Linked DNA regions of Lentimicrobium sp. L6. The protein of the gene in region 2 interacts with the protein of the main gene of each other region in a pairwise test. Links are inferred from orthologs where the notes say so. Each region holds a gene or a part of one and is shown on either strand. Other genes may lie near its edges.

Evidence for each region. The genes of interacting proteins can lie anywhere in the genome.
Region 1: the proteins of ung (region 2) and HNS38_RS03425 interact in binary tests that used the Escherichia coli proteins (3 or more experiments, as listed by UniProt). The link is inferred for Lentimicrobium sp. L6 from one-to-one orthologs.

Annotation. Positions count from the first base shown.
Region 1 is NZ_JABKCA010000008.1:67,386-74,627, reverse strand. Bases 1,779-4,495 are described here. They hold HNS38_RS03425 (nucleoside-diphosphate kinase), read right to left. Parts: upstream 3,489-4,495; coding sequence 3,069-3,488; downstream 1,779-3,068. Other genes in these bases: HNS38_RS03420 (bifunctional oligoribonuclease/PAP phosphatase NrnA), read left to right, coding at 3,605-4,495; HNS38_RS03430 (helix-turn-helix transcriptional regulator), read left to right, coding at 2,482-3,012; arcC (carbamate kinase), read left to right, coding at 1,779-2,021. Outside these bases: HNS38_RS03440 (DASS family sodium-coupled anion symporter), read right to left, coding at 1-876; more of arcC, read left to right, coding at 1,077-1,778; more of HNS38_RS03420, read left to right, coding at 4,496-4,627; HNS38_RS03415 (FKBP-type peptidyl-prolyl cis-trans isomerase), read left to right, coding at 4,631-5,158; HNS38_RS03410 (FKBP-type peptidyl-prolyl cis-trans isomerase), read left to right, coding at 5,167-6,021; HNS38_RS03405 (FKBP-type peptidyl-prolyl cis-trans isomerase), read left to right, coding at 6,058-7,242. UniProt on the Escherichia coli protein: Major role in the synthesis of nucleoside triphosphates other than ATP. The ATP gamma phosphate is transferred to the NDP beta phosphate via a ping-pong mechanism, using a phosphorylated active-site intermediate.
Region 2 is NZ_JABKCA010000082.1:14,170-21,496, reverse strand. What follows is about bases 1,780-4,699. They hold ung (uracil-DNA glycosylase), read right to left. Parts: upstream 3,620-4,699; coding sequence 2,939-3,619; downstream 1,780-2,938. Other genes in these bases: gdhA (NADP-specific glutamate dehydrogenase), read left to right, coding at 4,661-4,699; HNS38_RS17150 (hypothetical protein), read left to right, coding at 3,959-4,453; HNS38_RS20845 (hypothetical protein), read left to right, coding at 3,766-3,891; HNS38_RS17165 (PKD domain-containing protein), read left to right, coding at 1,780-2,589. In the rest of the region: more of HNS38_RS17165, read left to right, coding at 1-1,779; more of gdhA, read left to right, coding at 4,700-5,998; HNS38_RS17140 (LruC domain-containing protein), read left to right, coding at 6,255-7,327. UniProt on the Escherichia coli protein: Excises uracil residues from the DNA which can arise as a result of misincorporation of dUMP residues by DNA polymerase or due to deamination of cytosine.

The sequences.
Region 1 (7,242 bases), on a different replicon or contig from region 2:
GCTGAATCCTCCCAAATTGATACCACTATGGGTAATCCATAATAAGGCCATGCTTACAAAAATGGTAAAAACTACTTTTTCTTCAAAACTCGATTTCCCTAACTTTTTATATTCTGTTTTAAATACTTCTTTGGAAGTATTATTCCAATCCTTACCAGGATGGTATAAATACAATAGCCAAAAAAAGATGATGATAAAAAGAACAATAGTTAGGGGTAAGGCAAATATAAACCATGAGATGAAGTTGATTTCTGGAGCTAGTGGAAATATAATATTATATATTCTACTGAAGGATAGATTTGGAGGAGTACCCACCAATGTAGCAATGCCACCAATACTAGCAGAATAGGCTATTCCAAGTAATAAGGCAATCTGAAATTTACCTTTTAATTTATCTAATTTCAATCCATGAATAACAGATAATACAATAGGAATCATCATCATGCTAGTAGCTGTGTTCGACATCCACATACTTAAAAAAGCAGTGGCAAGCATAAAACCAAATAAGATATTCGCTGGTTTATTTCCCACTTTCATCAGTATTTTTAATGCTATTCGTTTATGTAAATTCCATTTCTCCATGGCCAAAGCCACCAAAAAACCACCAATAAATAAAAAGATGACATGATTAAAATAGGTCGAAGAAACTGTTTTCCCATTCATAATACCAAAGAGAGGAAATAATCCCACTGGCAAAAGGCTAGTTACAGAAATCGGAACAGCCTGTGTAATCCACCAAACAGCCATTAAAACAGCAACTGAAAGGGTATAGGTTACGACTCTGTTTTCAGGATCTAGGTCGAAAAATAAAACAATAATCGCCAAAATGGGACCTAATAAAAGGCCTATGGTCTTGGCATTTAGCTTTTTTTTCATATTTAAATGTGTTTTTGCTTAACAAACATAAGTAATAAGTTGCAGAAAAACAATGGTTTAGCTTTCATAAAAATAGAATAACTATTAATATACTAGTAAAAACACTCAATTATAGGCCTAAAGCATTGCTTGCTATTAAATTTTTATATATTCGCTCTCTTTTTCTATAAGAATATAATATAACATTTAAGAATTTAAATATGAACAAATTAGCTGTTATTGCCTTTGGAGGCAACGCACTTCTCAGAAGTGGTCAGAAAGGTACCATTTCAGAGCAAGAAAGTAATGTTTATGAGACTTGTTCTCATTTGGTTGATTTGATTAAAGCCGGTTACGATATCGTTATTGGCCACGGAAATGGACCTCAAGTTGGTAATGTATTACTACAACACGAAGGTGGTGAGAAAGTTTTCGGTGTACCTAAATTGCCTATAGATGTTGCTGTTGCTGAAACACAAGGTTCTATTGGATATATGATAGAGCAGCAAATGAGAAACGTGTTGTATAAAGAAGATTTAGAACGCGACATCATTACAATTATAACCCAAGTATTGGTAGATAAAGATGACCAAGCTTTTCAGAATCCAACCAAACCTATTGGTCCTTATTATACAAAAGAAGAATCAGAAAAGATTAATAAGGAAAATGGTTCTCAATTCCATGAAGATCCAAGAGGTCGTGGATGGCGAAAAGTTGTAGCTTCCCCTCGTCCAGTGCGCATTAACAATAGGAAGTCTATTGAGAAATTGGCAAGGGATGGTCAGATTGTTGTTGCTGTTGGTGGGGGAGGAATTCCTGTCTTCTATGCTGAACGCCAAAAGTTAGAAGGTATTGATGCTGTTATCGATAAAGATTTAGCTTGTAGTATGCTTGCTGCTCAAATTAGAGCTGACGAATTTTATATTCTAACAGATATTCCTCAGGTTTATATTAATTTTAATACTCCTGAACAAAAAGCTCTTGATAGAATTACTGTAAAACAAGCCAAGCAGTATTTGGCAGAAGGCCATTTTGCTGAAGGTAGCATGGCTCCAAAAGTTAGAGCAGCTGTTGAATTTGTAGAGAATGGTGGAAAACGTTGTATTATTACCACTGCTAACGAACTTGGAAAACCTGATTCGGGAACAAGAATTGTACTGAACTAGGAATAAAAAACTATACTATAAAAAAGCCGATAGGGGAAACCTTATCGGCTTTTTTGTGTTTACATATGTAAGCTACAAGATATGATTAGGGAGCGATACAGATGTAACGCACTGTATTATCCAGTATTTTCACGAAATTATTGTTTAGCTAAGTAAAAAGCTCAAAATAGGACTGAATAAATATTTATCACCGTTTATGATACAGTATTCCTGATATTTACATTAGTTATTTATAGTTAAAGTTTAAATATTTGTCAGGTATCACCATTATTATAGTATATCTATTGAAAAGCTTTATTTATACTATTAGAGAAGGCTATAAGCGAACAAGGTTGTAGCTTATATTTAATTTCATTGTATTTTTAAAATATTTACAATTGTAAATCAATTATAATTACTTTTGTTGATGCACTTATGAGTTTAATATTGTAATCAAATAGCGAGAGTATACATTTGTAACATGATAGAAAGAATAAAATTATTATTGTCCGTGAAGAATTTAAGTCCTGCTCAATTGGCTTTAAGTATTGGAGTGCAACGTTCAGGTATTTCGCATATCCTATCGGGTAGGAATAAACCTTCACTCGATTTTGTTTTAAAGATATTGGAATCATATCCTGAGATTAATGAATCATGGCTATTAGTGGGGCATGGTGAAATGCTAAAATCAAATCTTCAAAATCCTTCCTTATTCCTAGAGGATTTTAAGCAGGAAGATTTTAAATTGGAGGATTCAACACAAAAAGAAAAGAAGAAGGAAAAGCCAATTGAATCTCCTGTTCAGAACTTAAAGGAGGAAATAAAAGAGCCTTACGAGAAAAGAAAAGTTACTGGAGTTATACCAGAACAAAAAGAAACGGTAGATACCAATCAGAGTAATGTAAATAAAGTCATGGTTAATAGCTTAATTCAACAGTCCTCCACTAAGAAAATGGTACAGCTCATAGCTATTTATGAAGACGATAGCTTTAAAATATTTCATTCAATTTAGAGATAAAAAAAGCGGACACATGGTCCGCTTCCTTAAAATTGCCCTTTATATTCTTTTTAGAATCTTTCTCTTCCTGAAAAGAAGAATTTAGACTCTATTTCAGCATTATCATCACTATCAGAGCCATGAACCGCATTTTCTCCAATACTGGTTCCACACATTTTTCTAATGGTCCCTTCAGTAGCCTCTGCTGGATTCGTAGCACCAATAAGTGTTCTATAATCCTCAACAGCATTTTCTTTTTCTAAAATAGCTGCGATAATCGGTCCCGATGACATAAATTCTACTAGCCCGTCAAAAAATGGCCTATCTTTATGGATAGCATAGAATTCCTGAGCATCTTCTTTTGATAATTTAGTTACTTTTAAGGCAGAAATATGAAAACCGCCTTCATAAATTTTTTGGATGATTTTACCAGAGCAATTATTCTTATATGCTGTAGGTTTAATCATTGTAAAGGTTTTGTTACTTGTCATAGTCTTAATTATTGTTAATTAAGCTGCAAAATTATAATTTATAATAGAGTGTACAGATTTTTTGTGCTAAAAAACTTTAATTTTGCGTTAAATAGATAATTAAAAACCATAACATATTGAATACCAAAGACTATAAAGGATTAGAGCTTTATGTAAAAAAAGCAAAAAAATTAGTGCTTAGTACCCATTCTAATCCTGATGGTGATACACTTGGCTCTTGCTTAGGCCTCTATCATTTCTTCAAAACCATAGGAATTGAAAGTCAGATTATCTCACCTGATCCTTCACCAACTTTTTTAAATTGGATGCCAAGCTATAAAGAAGTTTGTATATATCAAGAGGATAAAGCAAAAGCAGATCGTATAATTAATAATGCCGATGTCATTCTTCATGTGGACTATAATGCTATACATAGAACGGGAGATGAAATGAGTTTAGCTCTTAAAAATGCTAATCAAGCGCATCACATAATGATTGATCATCACCCGAGTCCTGAATCTGGTTTTAAAGCCTATGTTAGTGATGTATCAGCTTGTTCAACAGCTCAACTCGCCTTTTATCTAACTCAAGAAATGTCAAATGGAAGCCTACTTAACCAAGAAGCAGCTACCTGTTTATATGTTGGTTTAATTACTGATACAGGCTCTTTTAGCTATGGAATGGTAGACGAGTCACCCTACCTTATAGCTGCCCAATTGGTTAAAGCAGGTATTGATGATAAGAGTATTCATGAGAAAGTTTATAGTAATAATACTCTTAATAGATTAAAACTACTAGGCTATGCTTTATCAGAAAAATTGGTAGTTATTAAGGAAGAAGAATGGGCCTATATCAGTTTACATAAGGAGGAATTGGAAAAATATCACTTTCAATCGGGTGATACTGAAGGTATAGTCAATTATGCTTTATCTATTGAGGGAGTGAAAGCAGCAATTTTATTAACTCACCGAAATGATAAAATACGTCTTTCATTCAGATCTAAGGGTGATTTTGCTATCAATGGGATAGCTAGAAATCACTTTGATGGAGGAGGGCATTTAAACGCTGCTGGAGGGAATTCTAAATTAACTATGGATGAAACCATAGAAAAACTAAAAACAAAGATGTCCGCTCTCATTATGAACCCTAAGAATAAATAAGAGATGAAAGTTTCCTTCTTTATATTTATTATACTTTTATCTTTGGTTTCTTGCCAAAACCATGAGAACGATCAAAAACCAAAAAATAGATTATCGAATAAAGTTATTAAAGACAAATTAGTTAAAACCAATCAGTTTTTGGTAAAAGCTGAAGAACAGAATATTATAGATTATATCGCTCGTCATCAATACAAAATGACAGAAACAGGCTCTGGTTTGTTTTATGAGATCTATAAAAAAGGGAGAGGAGTTCAGGCCGAGAAAGGGAAAGTTGCGGTATTGAATTTCTCCATTAGCTTATTAAATGGGAAAACGATTTATCGTTCTGAAGAAAAGGGGGTAAAAGAGTTTCTAATAGGAAAAGGTAGGGTAGAAAGTGGTTTAGAAGAAGGTATATTATTACTCCATGTGGGTGACCGTGCAAGAATTATTATACCTTCGCATCTTGCTTTTGGATTGCTTGGTGATTTGAATAAAATCCCAGAAAAAGCTACCATCATATATGATTTAGAGTTAGTTAATTTAAAATGATATTGAAAATGGAAAGAAGAATTATTGGGTTGTTTACAATTGTAACATTGGTGTTTTTCTCGTGTAATAGAGGAGAATATGCGAGTTACGATAAAGCCGATAGTGGTTTATTGTATAAAATTCATGAGGATAAGGGGTCTACAAAAGCAAAGTCAGGTGATTATCTAACAGTTGAAATGACTTATTTCACTAATGAAGATTCTTTATTATTTGATGCTCAAGGACAAACTTTTCCAATGAGATTGGAAGAACCTGTTTTTGCTGGTGATATTAATGAAGCTTTATCTTTAATGGGAATTGGTGATAGTGCAACTTTTGTAATAAGAGCTGATAGTTTTTTAATGATGAATGCTAAACTTACACAGTTGCCTAAATTTGTAACTGAAGAAAGCAAAGTCGTTTTTCATGTAAAGCTTCATGATATTCAAACGCTGGAGCAATTAGAAATGCAAGAGGCTAAAAAACGTGAGCAAGCCAGAGATGCCGAAGCAAAAACGATAGAAAAATACATAAAGGATAATAATATTTCTCAAGAACCTACATCTACAGGTTTGTATTTCCTTCCAACTAAATCTAGTACTGGGAAAAAACCAAGAGCAGGGCAAACGGTGAAAGTTCATTATACGGGTAAGTTTCTTGATGGTCGTGTTTTTGATTCATCTGTATCGAGAGGTAAGCCTATTGAGTTTAAAATAGGCTACGGGCAAGTCATTAATGGTTGGGACGAAGGCATTTCAATGATGAGAAAAGGAGAGGAAGCTACTTTTATTATTCCTTCCTATTTAGGTTACGGTGAAGGTAGAGGCGAAATTCCTCCATACACTACTCTTCTTTTTGATGTGAAGCTTATAGATATTAAATAATCAATCGCTAATAATAAATAATTAAAATTAAAATAAATGAAATTAAAACTAATTCAAGCCATATTAGTATTGGCTGTAGCTGCCTTAATCATGACTTCTTGCGATAATAGTCATCCAGGCTTTAAGAAAAATGAAAATGGGGTTTATTATCAAGTCATTTCTCATGATGATAATGCGAAAGCAGTGACTGCTGATAGTGGTATGTTCTATAGGTTAACCATGAGCTATGGTTCTTTAGATTCATTAATATTTGATGCTAAGGAAGCTAACGAAACATTCGACTTACCTGTAACTGAACCTTTATATAAAGGTGATATTAATGAAGGTTTGTCTTTATTAGCCAATGGTGATAGTGCCATTTTTATTATTAAAGCTGATTCGTTCTTTCTTAAAACTGCTAGAACCCCTGAGGTTCCAGAGATGTTTAAAGAAAATAATGATTTGTATTTCTGGGTAAATATTGAAGATATTGTTTCTGCCGAAGAATTAGAAGCTAAAAGGCAAGAAGAATTAGAACAAAGGAAAGGTCTTGAATTGGCTGATTTAGCCTTATATTTAAGTAAAAACTATCCCGATGCCCAACCTACTGAGACTGGAATGTTTATTATAAAAAACAAAAAAGGAAATGGTAAAATACCTAAGGATGGTGATATCTTGAGTTTCGATTTTAGTGTTTCTTTAATCAATGGTGAGGTTTTATATGATTCTAAACAAGCTGGTCGCCCTATGGAAGCTGAAAAAGGTAAGCCGTTTGATACTGAAGGTTTTTCTGAAGGTTTAAATTCACTTAAAGTAGGTGATGAAGCTGTTTTTGTAGTTCCTAGTAAATTGGCGTTTAAAGAACAAGGGCGTCCTGGTATCATCCAGCCCTATACTTCTTTAGTTTATGGTGTGACTTTAAATAGTGTGAAGACTAAAGCGGAACATGAAAAGGAAGTGGCTGCTCAAAAGGCAAAAGCTGAAGCCGAAACTGCACAACTTCAAAGTCAAGAAGCGGAAACTATAGCTAAGTATATTAAAGAAAATAATGTAACTGTAGCTCCTACAGCTAGTGGTTTATATTTTATAGAAACAGCAGAAGGTACTGGTGAACAAGCTACTTCTGGTGATAAAGTTAAGGTTCATTATCATGGTACTTTATTAGATGGAACTAAATTTGATAGCTCTTATGATAGAGATAGTCCATTTGAATTTACTTTAGATAGAGGACAAGTCATTAAA
Region 2 (7,327 bases):
ACTGAATTAGCAGCATATTCCGGTGCTAAGTTTGCAGCTTGCTTTAGTTCTGCACCCTCGCAAGGACCAACAAATAACGACTGGATGATTACTTCTAATCTATCTTTAGGAATAAATTCGGCATTAAGTTTTTATGGAAAATCCTATACAGTTCAATATGGAGCAGAGAAATTGAAAGTCTTAATTTCTACTACAGGAACTAATGTTAATGATTTTACAGAAATCAGTGATGGGATTATCGAATTACCAGATGACTGGTCATCCTTTCAAATAGATTTATCCGCTTATAATAACCAAGATGTATATATTGCTTTTCAGTGTCTTTCAGAAGATGCTTTTATTTTAATGCTCGACGATATTTTGGTCAGTACAGAGGCGTCTTCAGTTGGAAGTACACTCTCTGGAAAAGTAAGCGATGCTGTGGATGGTTCCGCTATCGAAGGTGCTTTGGTTCAAGTGGCAGGTCTTCAGGCTTATACCGATGCTTCTGGGAATTATAGCATTGCCAATGTACCTCCTGGCTCTTTAACAGCCAATTTTATGGGAACGCCTACCTCTGGTAGTAGCCCATTGAATGTTCAATTCACCGACTTATCCACTAGTAATACTCAATTGGTTAGTTGTTCGGCTACCGACTATATCACTTACCAGAATACTCAGGTTTCTATTCCTGAAAATCAAGAGGTGCAATTAGATATTTCACTTTCTCCCGTTTTATCTGGGCAAGAGATGCGTTTTATTGTCAATTGGGGCGCCAATCCAAGTGATTTAGATTCTCATGTTAGAACTCCAGAAATTGAAGGTTCAGCTCATCATATCTATTATTCTAACAAAGGCTCGGCAACTTCTGCACCTTGGGTGGCTTTAGATCATGATGTAACTAGTGGTTATGGACCTGAAACCACAACTATTTATCAGTTTTTTAATGGGGTTTATCATTTCTATATTTATAAATACGCTGGAACAGGTGAGATTACCACATCCGATGCTGTGGTTCAGATTTATAATCAGAATGGGTTGATTTACACCCTACAAGCACCAACTACAGGTGTTGGAAGATTTTGGTATGTTGGTACTATTGATGGAGCTTCACAGAGTTTGAATATTATCAACACCATACAAGAAACTGAACCAGGTACTGGAAAACGTAATGTGGATTATCCAGAGAAAAAAGAGCAAAGAAAAGCCATTACTTCTTGGAATTGGAATTTTGGCGATGGACAATCCTCCTCTGAGCAAAGCCCCTCTCATATATATACTTCTGGAGGATATTATAATGTATCTCTGACAGTAAGCGACGGTGTATCTAATCATACTACCACAGAAGAAAATTATATTTATGTTGAAGGTTCTCAAGGTGAAGCTACTTTATCAGGAATGGTAAGTGATGCCATTGATGGAACTGCCATTGCTGGTGCTTTAGTTGAAGTGGGCGGTTTATCGGCCTATACCGATGCCAATGGTAATTATTCCATAGCCAATGTTCCGGAAGGTTCTTTAACTGCGAATTTTATGGCGACCCCTCCTCAGGGCGTTGGACCATTAAATGTTCAGTTTAGCGACTTGTCAACCAGTAATACTCAATTGGTCACTTGTTCGGCTGCCGATTATCTGACCTATAATAATAACCAAGTAATTATTCCTGCAGATGGTACTGTAGAATTAAACATATCTCTTTCTCCGGTATTAACAGGAAACGAAATGCGTTTTGTGGTGAACTGGGGAGCCAATCCAAGAGATTTAGATTCTCATTTAAGAACTCCAGAGATAGATGGATATAGCCATCATATTTACTATTCCAATAAAGGAAATGCAACAGATATTCCATTTGCAGCTCTAGATCATGATGTAACTTCTGGCTATGGTCCTGAAACCACAACTATTTATCAGTTTTATAATGGAGTTTACCATTTTTACATTTATAAATTTGCTGGTGACGGAGAAATAACAAGTTCTGATGCTGTAGTGCAAATTTACAATCAGAATGGATTGATTTATACCTTACAAGCTCCAACAACAGGTGTTGGTAGATTTTGGTATGTAGGTACCATAGATGGTGGTTCCCAAGGTTTAAATATTATTAATGTTATACAAGAAACCGAGCCAGGTACTGGTAAATCTATTCCTGATTATCCAACAAAAATAGAGCAAGAAACAAAAGCCATTCAGGGTATTACATCATGGTCTTGGGATTTTGGTGATGGACAAACCAGTACTTTACAGAATCCAAGTCATACCTTTACTAATAATGGTGAATTCACGGTTTCCTTAACAGTGAGCGATGGGGTGGGAATGCATACCGAAACCAAAAGCAATTATGTAAAGGTTGGACCTTATTATGGAATTGAAGAGATAAAGGAGGAAGAAATTCAAATCTATCCAAATCCAGGAAGCCGTAATATTCAGTTTGCATCAGATTATATCATTGAGCATATTGAGGTGATAGATACCAAAGGGCATCAGGTGATGAGTCAAGCTATCAATGATAGAAGCATTAATCTTGATATTTCTCAGCTTAGCACCGGAATATATTTTGTGAAGATCTTGGTAGAAGATCAAATCATTACTAAAAAGATGATGGTGAAATAGATTATCAAAAATTTAATCAGAAGCCCATTGAAAGAAATCATTCTTTTGATGGGCTTTTTTTATCGTCAAGAAACAAAGCTATTAAATGCAAAAAAAGCTTAACATTTCTGTTAAGCTTTTCATTGTAGCGGGAGCAGGATTCGAACCTACGACCTTTGGGTTATGAGCCCAACGAGCTACCTCTGCTCCATCCCGCACTGTTGTTGTTTTGAGACTGCAAATATACAAGAAAAAACCATTCTGCAAAGACTAGGAAGCATATTGTTTTAGGTTTTGTGCTTTTGCTAAGCTTTATTTGCTACAACATTCTAGTTGTCAGCGCTAATGAAAAACAAATCTTTTTAAAGAATTATTTAATTTTCCAATTAACAGGCTCTTTTCCCATTGATTTGAGTAGTTCATTGGTCTTAGAAAAGTGTTTACAACCTAAAAAACCTCTGTATGCAGACAATGGAGAGGGGTGAACACTGGTCAAAATGTGATGTTTTTCTTGGTCTATGAGTTTTGACTTGGCAATGGCAAAATTACCCCAAAGCAGAAAAATTAATCCTTCTCTTTGTTCAGAGAGTCTTTTTATAATGGTATCGGTAAATTCTTCCCAGCCTTTTTTTTGATGAGAACCAGCTTGTCCTGCTCTTACAGTTAAAGTCGCATTAATCAAAAGTACACCTTGTTTTGCCCAAGGAGTCAAATCGCCCGATTGAGGTATCGGAAAACCAAAATCATCCCTTATCTCTTTAAATATGTTCTTTAAGGATGGTGGATGAGGAATCCCATCTTTAACAGAAAAGCACATGCCGTTGGCTTGATCTGGGCCATGATAAGGATCCTGACCTAGGATAATCACATTGGTTTTGCTAAATGGAGTTTCATTAAAGGCAGAGAATATCTCTTTTCCTGGAGGAAATATTTGATATTTTTTTTTCTCTTCTATTAAAAAGACTCTTAGTTTTCTGAAATATTCTGATTCAAACTGATCTTCTAGAACTTCAAACCATTCAGGATGGATATCTACTTGGGTGGATGACATATCTCTTGTTTTTTTTGAGCATGTAAATTTAGAAACAATTAAATAATTCCTTGTAATATTTTCCTAAAAATGTATTGAGCTTGATTTGTTTTGGAAAAAATGCCTATTTTAGCGGAAAATCAAGAATTGAACAAATTATAATTATAATGAAAAGAATAGCCATATTATTAGTCAGTATTTTTGTTTTGAGTTTAGTGATGTCTTCTTGTGTTTCTAGTAAGAAATGCCCTGCATACGGAGAGTCATACCAATATCAAAGAGACAGACGCTAATTATTCTTCTTATATATTAATTTAGATCAGATTTGGAATCCCAAGTCTGATACTTTTATTTACCTACATGAATATTTCTTTATTTTTAGCCCAATATTTACAGTTTCGATTAAAATCTGCCAAGGAGTTGGAATTATATTTGGTTGATCAGGTCAATAGTGCTTCCTACGATATCATTATTAAAGATTCTGGTGATAAAATTGAAGACAAGACTCTAGAAGAGTCTGAAAAAATAATTAAGGTCCTAAATCTTCAAAACCCTCATAAAAATCATATATATTATCATAAAGGTTATAATAACCTCAACATGGAATTGAAACTAGATTCTGGATTGATTCCGGATTTAGGTAATTTTCATTCCTTATTGGCTATGATAATCTTGGATCATCCTCATTGTAATATTGTATTTTCGTATATGAGTCCACGAGGGGAGTATGTTTTAAACTCCGATGCTATCCACCAGAACTTCAGTAAAGAGGAATTGCAATCCAAAGAATTATTGACCTATATTAATGAGTTATTGAAGGGGCATTTTGACGATATTATCTTTACCAAGCCATAATCGTGCCCCATGCTCTAAGTGAATTTATTGGTTAGAAAAAAAATATGTATCTTTATAGTCTAAACAAGCTAGGTTTGTGTTTGTAATGTGCTTGCAATCAATGAGATTAATTTAGAAACCAAAATCAGCAAAATACTGATGATACACCTACTGAATTGATCATAATTTTGCCCAGTAATCATTCAAACAACTAAAAAACATAATAAAATGGATTTACAACAATTTATGCATAATCTGGAGGCTAAACACCCCGGTGAGAAAGAATATCTTCAGGCAGTTCAGGAAGTTTTAGAATCATTAGAAGATGTATTAAAAGCTAATCCACAATTTGAGGCAGCTGGAATACTTGAAAGACTTGTTGAACCTGATCGTATCTTTACTTTTAAAGTGCCATGGGTTGATGATAGTGGTAAAGTTCATGTAAACTTAGGTTATAGAGTGCAGTTTAATAATGCAATCGGTCCATATAAAGGTGGTTTGCGTTTCCACCCAAGTGTTAACTTAAGTATTTTAAAATTCTTAGGATTCGAGCAAATCTTCAAAAATGCTCTTACAACATTACCTATGGGTGGTGGTAAAGGTGGTTCTGATTTCAATCCTAAAGGAAAATCTGATGCAGAAGTAATGCGTTTTAGCCAAGCCTTTATGTTAGAGTTGTGGCATGCCATTGGTCCTAATACTGACGTTCCTGCTGGTGATATAGGAGTTGGAGGAAGAGAAATTGGATTCCTTTATGGTATGTATAAGAAATTGGCGAGAGAGCATACTGGTGTTTTAACTGGTAAGGGTATCAATTGGGGTGGTTCTTTGGTTCGTCCTGAAGCTACTGGTTTTGGTGCAGTATATTTCGCAAAAGAAATGTTAGCTACTAAAGGTGAGACTTTCGAAGGAAAAACGGTTGCCGTTTCTGGTTTCGGTAACGTTGCTTGGGGTGCCATCACAAAGATTACTGAATTAGGTGGAAAAGCAGTGACTATTTCTGGCCCTGATGGATTTATTTATGACCCAACTGGTATTACAGGTGATAAAATAGAATATTTATTAGAGCTTAGAGCTACTAATATGGATATCGTTTCTCCTTATGCTGAAGAATTCCCAGAAGCTGAATTCCATGCTGGTAAAAAGCCTTGGGAAATTAAAGTAGATGTGGCTATGCCTTGTGCTACTCAAAATGAGATGAATGATGATGATGCTAAGAAATTAGTTGAGAACGGTGTGATATGTGTTGCGGAAGGTGCTAACATGCCTTGTACTCCAGAAGCTGTTGAAGCACTTCAAGACGCTAAGAAGTTATTCGGTCCTGGTAAAGCAGTTAACGCTGGTGGTGTTGCTACTTCAGGTTTAGAAATGACTCAAAACTCTATGAAAATAAACTGGACTGCTGAAGAGGTAGATGCTAAACTTCACCAAATTATGATTGATATTCATAATGCTTGTCAGACATATGGTACTCAGGAAGATGGTTATGTAGACTATGTTAAAGGAGCTAATATTGCTGGTTTCTTAAAAGTTGCTAATTCTATGATGGATCAAGGTATCGTATAGATATAATATATTAAATACAAAGAGCTGCTTCGATTCATTTCGGAGTAGCTTTTTTTATGCTTGCTATTTTCGCCTAGTTTTTGTAAATTAGTGATGCTTTTTGCGAACAAATATTATAGAACTAAATATTGATGACCTTAACCACGCTCACGAGCTATTTGTTGACGACAACGAATTCTTGCTTGAATTCCATGGCTGCAATTATTAAGTTTGATAATATCTTAAAAATCATTATGCTATGAAAAATCGAAATTACATGAAAATATTAGGAGTATTGCTGGTCGGAATGCTAGCATTTAGCTCCTGTGAAAAGAAATTAGATCAAACTGAAAATAATCAAGAAGCGATAGATCCGGTTGATGTTACCATGGATAACCTCGAAGCTGCTCCGGCTTTTGACTGGGAGAATACTCAGGACGCTCAAGTTGTTATTTATACAAAAGACAATGCTGGCCATCCTGTGCCTAATGTAAAAGTGAGTGTTAAAACTGGTTTTGAAGAAGATGGAGGCCAGTTTATTATTAGTGGTCAAACCAATGAAAGTGGCGTGCTGGAATTAGACTATAATTTTGAAGCTGATGTGGAGGAATTAGTATTGTCAACAGATTATTTAGGTTTCGTTCCTGAAGTTTTGGTTCCTATTTCTAATGGGCTACTCAGTTTTACTTTTGGGGGAGAACGAGAAAGTTTCTTAGCTCAAGATTTTGGTGAGGCTCCATTTAAGAAAAGTATTGAAAGTGCTTTAAAGAGTGGCTTAAATACCAATATTACCATTAATTACCTTGGAACTTATGATTCGGAAGGTGTTCCAGATTATCTAGAAGCAGAAGGAGATTATCTTTCACCAGAATTTTTAAGTGATATTAACGACGCATTGCCTGAAATTTCAGTACCTATTTATCATCCTGAGTATTTATTGGGTGTAAATGAGCATAATTTAGTGATTCTTGATGAGGCTGATGTTTGGGTAACATTCGTATCAGAAGGGGCTGGATATCGTAATGTCCTGGCTTTCTATACCTATGATAGGGACTTTCCTCCTCAAAGTGCAGATGATATAACCGAATGTACAGTAATATTCCCAAATTCTTCCTTTGCAGGTTCTGGAGGAGGCTTATATCCTGGTGATAAAGTGAAAATTGGAACATTTCCTGAGAATACTGTTGTGGGATGGGTATTATTGAGAAATGGTTGGAGTTCCAGCAGTCAACAGGTAACAGAGGGCTTAGGATTGGTTTATTCAAATCAAGAAGCTAACCCTGAACCAAATGATGATGATAAACAACATTGTATCTTATTATATGATGCCGATAGGGAATTATTCGTCAT